2 regions of the Pseudomonas sp. FG29 genome follow, and region 1 is predicted to be linked to the other one. Evidence: predicted binding sites of a transcription regulator. Region 1 holds the regulator's gene; the other holds the start of a gene.
What was found. Region 1 encodes sigma-54, which starts transcription at its own class of promoters, with help from an activator protein. Its sites were predicted from a motif close to ANTGGCATNNANNTTGCTNT; they were not measured.
Positions count from the first base shown of each region.

Region 2: ACODS1_RS05695 (pilin) is a predicted target of sigma-54. The motif match lies at 1,629-1,648, and genes of this name have one in related genera.

Region 1 is NZ_JBMDJU010000007.1:44,098-48,242, forward strand. It holds gene rapZ (RNase adapter RapZ) at 1-681, opposite strand, end outside; gene ptsN (PTS IIA-like nitrogen regulatory protein PtsN) at 684-1,148, opposite strand; gene hpf (ribosome hibernation-promoting factor, HPF/YfiA family) at 1,161-1,469, opposite strand; gene ACODS1_RS09930 (RNA polymerase factor sigma-54) at 1,569-3,062, opposite strand; gene lptB (LPS export ABC transporter ATP-binding protein) at 3,199-3,924, opposite strand; gene lptA (lipopolysaccharide transport periplasmic protein LptA) at 3,924-4,145, opposite strand, start outside.
Region 2 is NZ_JBMDJU010000003.1:99,618-103,762, reverse strand. It holds gene pilB (type IV-A pilus assembly ATPase PilB) at 1-1,470, opposite strand, end outside; gene ACODS1_RS05695 (pilin) at 1,665-2,150, shown strand; gene ACODS1_RS05690 (sulfatase-like hydrolase/transferase) at 2,208-3,566, shown strand.

The sequences.
Region 1 (4,145 bases):
GATATCCTGATACATCTCCTCGACTTCCGGTTGTGCCGCGAGGTAGTCGATGACCGGCTGATCGAGCCCGGAAAAATCGCGCAGTTCAGGTTTCCAGTAGGGGTTGGGCAGGCAGCGCGCGTCGAACACCAGATCGGCGTCCACGGGCATGCCACGTTTGAAGCCAAAGGACTCGACGAGAAAGGCCGTCCCCGTCTGTGCCTGCCCTAGCAGGCGCAGCTTCAGCGCGTCGCGCAACTGGTAGAGGTTCAGGCGAGTGGTATCGATGCGCAGGTCGGCGAGATCGATGATCGGCGCCAGCAACTGCGTCTCGTAGGCGATGGCCTCGGCCAGCGAGCGATGTTCGTTGGTTAGCGGATGACGCCTGCGGGTTTCCGAGAAGCGCTTGAGCAGGGTGTCGTCTTCGGCGTCGAGGTAGAGCACCTCACAGCGGATGCCGCGCTTGTTGACCTCGCTGAGCAACTCGGGAAAGCGGCGCAGCTGGCTCAGCAGGTTGCGTGCATCGATGGACACCGCAACCTGTGGCAGCAGCAGGTCACTGTGCGGCAGAAAACGCTCGGCCAGCTCTGGCAACAGGCTCGCCGGCAGATTGTCGATGCAGTAGAAACCGTTGTCTTCGAGTACATCGAGGGCGGTGCTCTTGCCGGAGCCGGAGCGACCGCTGACGATGATCAGGCGCATGATTATTGACCGTTCTGGATGTCCACGACGACCTGATAGAGCGCCTCGCTGGTCGGCGCCTGACGCAGGCGTTCGCGGACGTCCTGGCGGTCGAGCATGCTGGCGATCTGGCGCAGGAGTTCCAGGTGCGCGTCGGTAGCAGCCTCTGGCACCAGCAGCACGAACAGCAGATCGACCGGTGCACCGTCGATGGCGTCGAAGTCGACGGCCGTGTCGAGGCGCAACAGGGCACTGATCGGGGCGCTGCAGCCAGCCAGGCGGCAATGGGGAATGGCGATACCGTTGCCGAAACCGGTAGAACCGAGTTTCTCGCGGGCAATGAGGCTTTCGTAGATGTCCTGGTTATCCAGGTCAGCAAGATCACGAGCAACCAGGCTGGCGATCTGTTCGAGCACGCGCTTCTTACTGCCGCCCGGCACGTTCACCAAGGAACGGCCGGGGGTCAGGATGTTTTCAAGTCGGATCATGGAGGGGAAATGTCAGCGGGCTGTAGCGCCTTGCAGGCGGTCGAGCTGCTTTTCCTTGTGCTTGATGAGTTGACGGTCGAGTTTGTCGGCCAGCAGGTCGATGGCGGCGTACATATCCGTATGCTCAGCGTTGGCGACGACCTCACCGCCGGCAACGTGAAGGGTGGCTTCGATCTTTTGCTTGAGCTTCTCGACTTCCATGATCACCTGAACGTTGGTGATCTTGTCGAAGTGGCGTTCCAGTCGGCCGAGTTTCTCGCCGATGTAGTCACGCAGGGCGTCGGTCACATCCAGCTGATGTCCACTGATGTTGACTTGCATACCGCTTTCTCCTTGTTGCCTTGTGTAAGAGGCAGGTCATGAGTCGACCTACCACCGGAACACCTTGGCCTGTTCGCGTGTGCGATCAGTCTGGCTTGCTCACATCAGGCGCTTGCGTTCACTGGATGGTGCGATACCGAGAGACTCGCGGTATTTGGCAACTGTCCGACGGGCGACCTGGATGCCTTGTGCCTCCAGTAAACCAGCGATCTTGCTGTCACTCAACGGCTTTTTCGCGTTTTCTGCGGCGACCAGTTTTTTGATGATGGCGCGGATCGCGGTGGACGAGCATTCGCCGCCTTCGGAGGTGCTGACGTGGCTGGAGAAGAAATATTTCAGCTCGTAAATGCCACGTGGGGTATGCATGAATTTCTGCGTGGTGACGCGCGAGATGGTCGACTCGTGCATGCCCACCGCTTCGGCGATGTCATGCAGCACCAGGGGCTTCATGGCCTCGTCACCGTAGTCGAGGAAGCCGCGTTGATGTTCGACGATCTGCGTGGCCACCTTCATCAGGGTCTCGTTGCGGCTCTGCAGACTCTTGATGAACCAGCGCGCTTCCTGCAACTGGTTGCGCATAAAGGTGTTGTCGGCGCTGGAGTCGGCGCGTTTGACGAAGCCGGCGTACTGCGCATTGACGCGCAGACGCGGCATGGCCTCTTGGTTCAGTTCCACCAGCCAGCGGTCGTTGTGCTTGCGCACGATGACGTCCGGCACCACGTATTCCGGTTCGCTCGATTCGATCTGCGAACCCGGGCGCGGGTTGAGGCGCTGGATCAGGTCGATGACCTGCTTGAGCTCGTCTTCCTTGAGCTTGGTGCGGCGCATCAATTGGGCATAGTCACGGCTGCCGAGCAGTTCCAGGTGATCGCTGACCAGACGCTGGGTTTCGGTCAGCCAGGGCGTGCTGGCAGGCAACTGACGGAGTTGCAGGAGCAGGCATTCACGCAGATCACGGGCGCCGATGCCGGCTGGCTCGAATTGCTGGATGCGGTGCAGTACGACCTCGACTTCATCGAGTTCGATGTCCAGTTCGGGGTCGAAGGACTCGGCCACTTCCTCGAGGGTTTCCTCCAGGTAGCCGTCGTTGTTGATGCAGTCGATCAGGGTGGCGGCGATCAGCCGATCCTTGTCCGACATCGGTGCGAGGTTGAGTTGCCACAGCAGGTGGCTGTGCAGGCTTTCACCAGTGGAGGTGCGGGTGGTGAAGTCCCACTCGTCATCATCGTTGCTGGGCAGGCTGCTGGCGCTGGTCTGGTAGATGTCTTCCCAGGCAGTGTCGACCGGCAGCTCGTTGGGAATGCGTTCGCCCCACTCGCCTTCCTCCAGGTTATCAACCGTCGGAGTGGCTTCCTGGTAGCTCTCTTCCTTGCTCGGCGCGGGGGCAGCGCTTTCGGCGCCATCGGCCATCGGGTCGCTGTTGTCGAAGTCGTCGCCATCTTCCTGGCGCTCGAGCATGGGGTTGGATTCCAGCGCCTCCTGGATCTCCTGCTGAAGATCCAGAGTAGACAGTTGGAGGAGGCGGATAGCCTGTTGCAGCTGCGGTGTCATCGTCAGCTGCTGGCCCATCTTGAGGACTAGCGAAGGTTTCATTGCAGACCTTAATTTACTGGCGAGTTACGCCTTCCACATCAGGGCGCCGAAGCGCCGCCAGGAAGCAAATTATATGCCTGAAAAACGCTCATTTGCCTAGGGGCTGTCCTATTCCTGTCATGTAAATGCAGGTCATTTACAGACGGAACTCGTGGCCCAGGTATACCTCTTTCACGGTCTGGTTGGCGAGGATGGTCTGAGCATCGCCTTCTGCGATCAGTTGCCCGTCGTTGACGATGTAAGCAGTCTCGCAGATATCCAGGGTTTCGCGCACGTTGTGATCGGTGATCAGAATGCCGATGCCCTTGGCCTTGAGGTGATGGATGATCTGCTTGATATCGCCTACCGAGATCGGGTCGACACCGGCGAAGGGTTCGTCGAGCAGGATGAACTTCGGATTGGTGGCCAGGGCGCGAGCGATTTCCACGCGGCGGCGTTCACCGCCAGACAGGCTCATGCCCAGGCTGTCGGCGATATGGTGGATATGGAATTCCTGCAGCAGGTTCTCCAGTTCCGCCTGGCGGCCGCTGCGATCCAGATCCTTGCGCGTTTCCAGAATGGCCATGATGTTGTCGGCCACCGACAGCTTGCGGAAGATCGAAGCTTCTTGGGGCAGGTAGCCGATACCCGCGCGGGCGCGGCCATGCATGGGCTGGTGGCTGACGTCCAGATCATCGATCAGCACGCGCCCCTGATCGGCCTGCACCAGGCCGACGATCATGTAGAAGCAGGTGGTCTTGCCGGCGCCGTTGGGGCCGAGCAGGCCCACGATCTGGCCGCTTTCGATGTTCAGGCTGACGTCGCGTACGACCTGGCGACCCTTGTAGCTCTTGGCCAGATGCTGGGCTTTGAGAATAGCCATTACTGTTGCTGATCCGCAGGTTTGTTCTTCGGCTGGATGACCATGTCGATGCGCGGACGCGGCATGCTCACGTTGTTACCGGTGGCACGGCCCGCATTGACGATCTGGCGGCGGGTGTCATAGACGATTTTCTCGCCTTCGAAGGTGTTGCCTTCCTGGATCACCTTGGCCTGGTCGATCAGAACGATGCGCTCGTTGCTGGCGAAGTACTGAATGGTCTT
Region 2 (4,145 bases), on a different contig from region 1:
GTAAATCTTGAAGGTGCCGATCTTGTCTTCGGGGAAGCCTTCGGCCAGCAACGTCTCGCGTGGCACGTCCACTTCTTTCTTGCAGGTGCTGCACAGCTTGCGCGCCAGGCGCTGGGCGATGATCAGGTTTACCGAGGTGGCGATGTTGAAGGACGGAACACCCATATTGCGCAGGCGCGTCAGGGTTTCCGCAGCACTGTTGGTGTGCAGGGTAGACATCACCATATGCCCGGTCTGGGCGGCCTTGACAGCGATGGAGGCGGTATCCAGGTCGCGGATCTCACCGACCATGATGATATCCGGATCCTGACGCAGGAAGGCGCGTAGCGCCTGGGTGAAATCCATGCCCTGCTTGGGGTTGACGTTGACCTGGTTGATGCCTTCGAGGTTGATCTCCACCGGGTCTTCGGCGGTGGAAATATTCACATCTGGCGTGTTTAGGATATTCAGGCCGGTATAGAGCGATACCGTCTTGCCCGAGCCAGTGGGGCCGGTGACCAGAATCATGCCCTGCGGTTGCTTGAGAGCATTCATATAGAGCTCTTTCTGCTCTTCCTCGTAGCCGAGGGCGTCGATACCCATTTGCGCGCTGGTAGGGTCGAGAATCCGCATCACGATCTTCTCGCCCCATAGGGTAGGCAGGGTGTTGACGCGAAAGTCGATGGCCTTGGTCTTGGATACGCGCATCTTGATTCGCCCATCCTGCGGCTTGCGCCGTTCGGAAATATCCAGCGCGGCCATTACCTTGAGGCGAGCGGAAATACGTGGCGCCAACTGGATCGGTGGGCGCGCCACCTCATGGAGGATGCCGTCGGTACGAAAACGGACGCGATAGGTCTTCTCATAGGGTTCGAAGTGCAGGTCGGAGGAGCCGCCCTTGATGGCATCCAGCAGCATCTTGTTGACGAAGCGCACCACTGGAGCATCGTCCGCATCGGCGCCTGCTTCGCCTATTGGCTTGTCGTCATTGACCGCCTCGACATCCAAACCGTCCAGATCGACGTCAGCCAGATCATCCATGCCGCTATTGGACGATTCGAAGAACTTGTCGATGGCATCGCCGAGTTTGTCGTCCTCGACCAGAATGGCCTCGGTATTGAGCCCGGTACTGAACTGAACGTCGGTGACAGCCTGGTGGTTGGTGGGGTCGGAAAGACCGACGAACAGTTTGTTGCCGCGCCGCCACAGCGGCAGCACGCGGTGCTGGCGCACCAGTTTCTCGCTGACCAGCTCACGCGGCTGGCTTTCCTTATCGATGGTGTTGAGGTCGAAGAACGCGACGCCGAATTGCTCGGACGCCAATTCCGCCAGGGCGCGACTCTTGACCAGCTTGTTCTGTACCAGATAGGTCACCAGTGACAGCTTGTTGCGCTGGGCTTGCTGCTGGGCTTGTTGGGCGGCTTTTTCGTCCAGTAGCCCGGTTTGCGCTAATTGCCTGGCCAGGCCGGAAAGAGAAATGCTGTCGTTCATCACGGGCTCCACACATAATCTTTGCCTTATAGCCCAGTTGCAGGGGCGCTGCCAAACCTCGCAATTGAAGGTGACAAAAAATGACAGTTAGTGGCGAGACTTGTGCTGGTCGGTGACTCTGGGAGCCGGGAAAGGCCTGTTACGGAGCGTGTTTGAGAGTTGGCACGTCCTGTGCTTTTGTGTCAGGTAGGTCAATGGGCCTATTCAATTTGGAGAAAAAAATGAAAGCTCAAATGCAAAAGGGTTTTACCCTTATCGAATTGATGATCGTGGTTGCCATCATCGGCATCTTGGCTGCCATCGCGATTCCTCAGTATCAAAATTATATCGCTCGTAGTCAGTTCTCCGAGTCCCATGCTTTGCTTGGCGGTGCTCGTACTGCTATCCAGGAACGCATTGATCAAGGAGAAGCATTCGCCGCTTCGACAGGCGCTGCTAACGCCACCACTAACGCTTTAGGCTTGCAGCTTACCGGTGAGTACGGTGCAGTAACAGCGCCGGCGTACAACGGGACTGACGGAAGCTATGTGCTGACTTATACTTTCGGCACTACTGGTGTTAATGCTAATCTTGCTAGTGACACCGTAACCTACACATACACTCGCGATACCGGCCTGTGGAACTGTGCAACTACGGTTCCTCAGCAGTATGCTAGCAAGTGCGGTGCTGCTGGTTCTTAACTGCTTGCGATTCAATTACGCCCCGCAATGCGGGGCGTTTTTATATGGGGTGATGTATTGAGAAGTACTTCTTCTTTTCTTTGGTTGATTGGTGTGGTTGTTTTTCCAAATATTGTATTTGGACTGCTTGCTTCTTATTTTGGGTTGGGTCGGCCTTATGTGAATTTTGATTATATATTTTGTGCTGTTGTTTTTTTTACTCCGTTGCGTTTTTTGTTTTATCCGTTGCTCTTGATTTGTGTTTTTGTGGACTCAATAGTCCTGGTTGGTCAGGTGTTTCCTTTTGTTAGGTTGCAAGATATAGCTTATCTTATGGGTTTTATCCCTGTCGCTGCTTTAGGTTGGCAGGTTTTGTTTTGTGTGCTGGTGGTGTTGTTGTTATTTGTGTTCTGGTTCTTTTTTCTTTCAGTTAGGCGTTCTACGTTATTAGGTTGTCTGGCGTTATTGAATTCTTCGTTGCTGTTCTATGTGTTTTCAGTGTACGGAGGAGATGTAGAACGCGGAAAGTTTTGGCGTGTGCCTGAAGGCGTTCCTGTTTCGAGTCAGGTTGTTTATTTTTATACATATCGCCAAGGTGCGTTTCTTGAGAAGTATTTCGAGGAAGGGCAGCCATTTGCCAAGGCAGCTTATAAAGGGGCCTCTGATGCGTGGTTTGATGTGGGTGCTGAGTTTCAAGATAAGGTCTTGCTTATTGTTAATGAGTCTTGGGGGGCTACTTCAAATCCTCTGATTTTTGAGCGCCTAATAAGTCCTCTTCTCGAGCTCAAGAATGTTGATGTGGTGGAGTCTGGTTCAAAAGATTTTGTAGGGGCCACCGTAGCTGGAGAGTTGAGAGAGTTGTGTCGCCTTCAGCCTAATCATTTTAACTTATCCAATGTTTCAGAAGGATTTGAAGGGTGCTTGCCTGGGTTTTTTAAAAGGCAGGGTTACGCCACGCACGCTGTGCATGGTGCGGTTGGGCTGATGTATGATCGTGTTCACTGGTATCCTCGGGTAGGTTTTGATGAAAGGGTTTTTTTCGAGAGTGGGTCGTGGAAAGAGCGCTGCTACTCCTTTCCCGGGGCGTGTGATCTTGAGTTGATGACGGTGCAACTCAAGCCTTTGTTGAATCGGAAGGGTAAGGATTTTATATATTGGCTAACGCTCAATACTCATTCGTTTTATGACTCTCGTGACTTGCGAGGTGATTTTTTTGACTGTGCCGAATATGGTGTTTTAGTTGGTGGTGAGGCTTGTAGAAATCTCAAGCTGCAAGCTCAGTTTTTTAAAGGCTTAGCAGGTTTACTTTCCGGTGTGACTTCAAAGCTTGATGTGATAGTTGTGGGTGATCACGCTCCGCCAATGTTTGATCAGCGGGAGAAGGACAAAATTTTTGTTGATTCTAAGGTTTCTTATATTAAGCTCAAGATTAGATAGGGTGTGAGTGCTGCTTGTTTGGTGGGTTTTATGTCTTGCTATATGGTTTTTTGATGGGCTATCTTTGGAATGTGGAGCTATTGGTTGGTCAGTTCGTTAAACTCTAGGGGCATGCATTTTTAGTTGATATCAAGTCATGCTCGCTTGGAGCTTAGTCAGTTGATCAGAAGCTATTAAATCGCCCTGCTTTGGTGTTTTTAATGTCGCAATTGCCTAGCGTCGGTCATCATATGCGCACCTATACTATATGTGCGAGCAAATATCGACGGGTCATCTATATATTTCATAACGTAAATAACGTCACCAGCGAGTAGCTCGGGTAGGGCAACGCGAAACCCGTGATCATTCTGCGTGATGCAGGAGTGGCAGGGGGATAGACTGCTCGCTAGGTAGACGGAGGTTTATCATAAATGATGCAGCTCTGGTCGAGTTGTTACGCTCGCGGCTAGATGGTTTTATGGCTATTTACGCTTTTGGTAGTCGCGTTCAGGGTACGGCGGACGAGCACAGTCACCTCGATCTGGCTGTGTTGGTGTAAAGCTATTTTGACCCGCTGGTGCTGTGGGCGTTAGCGAGCTA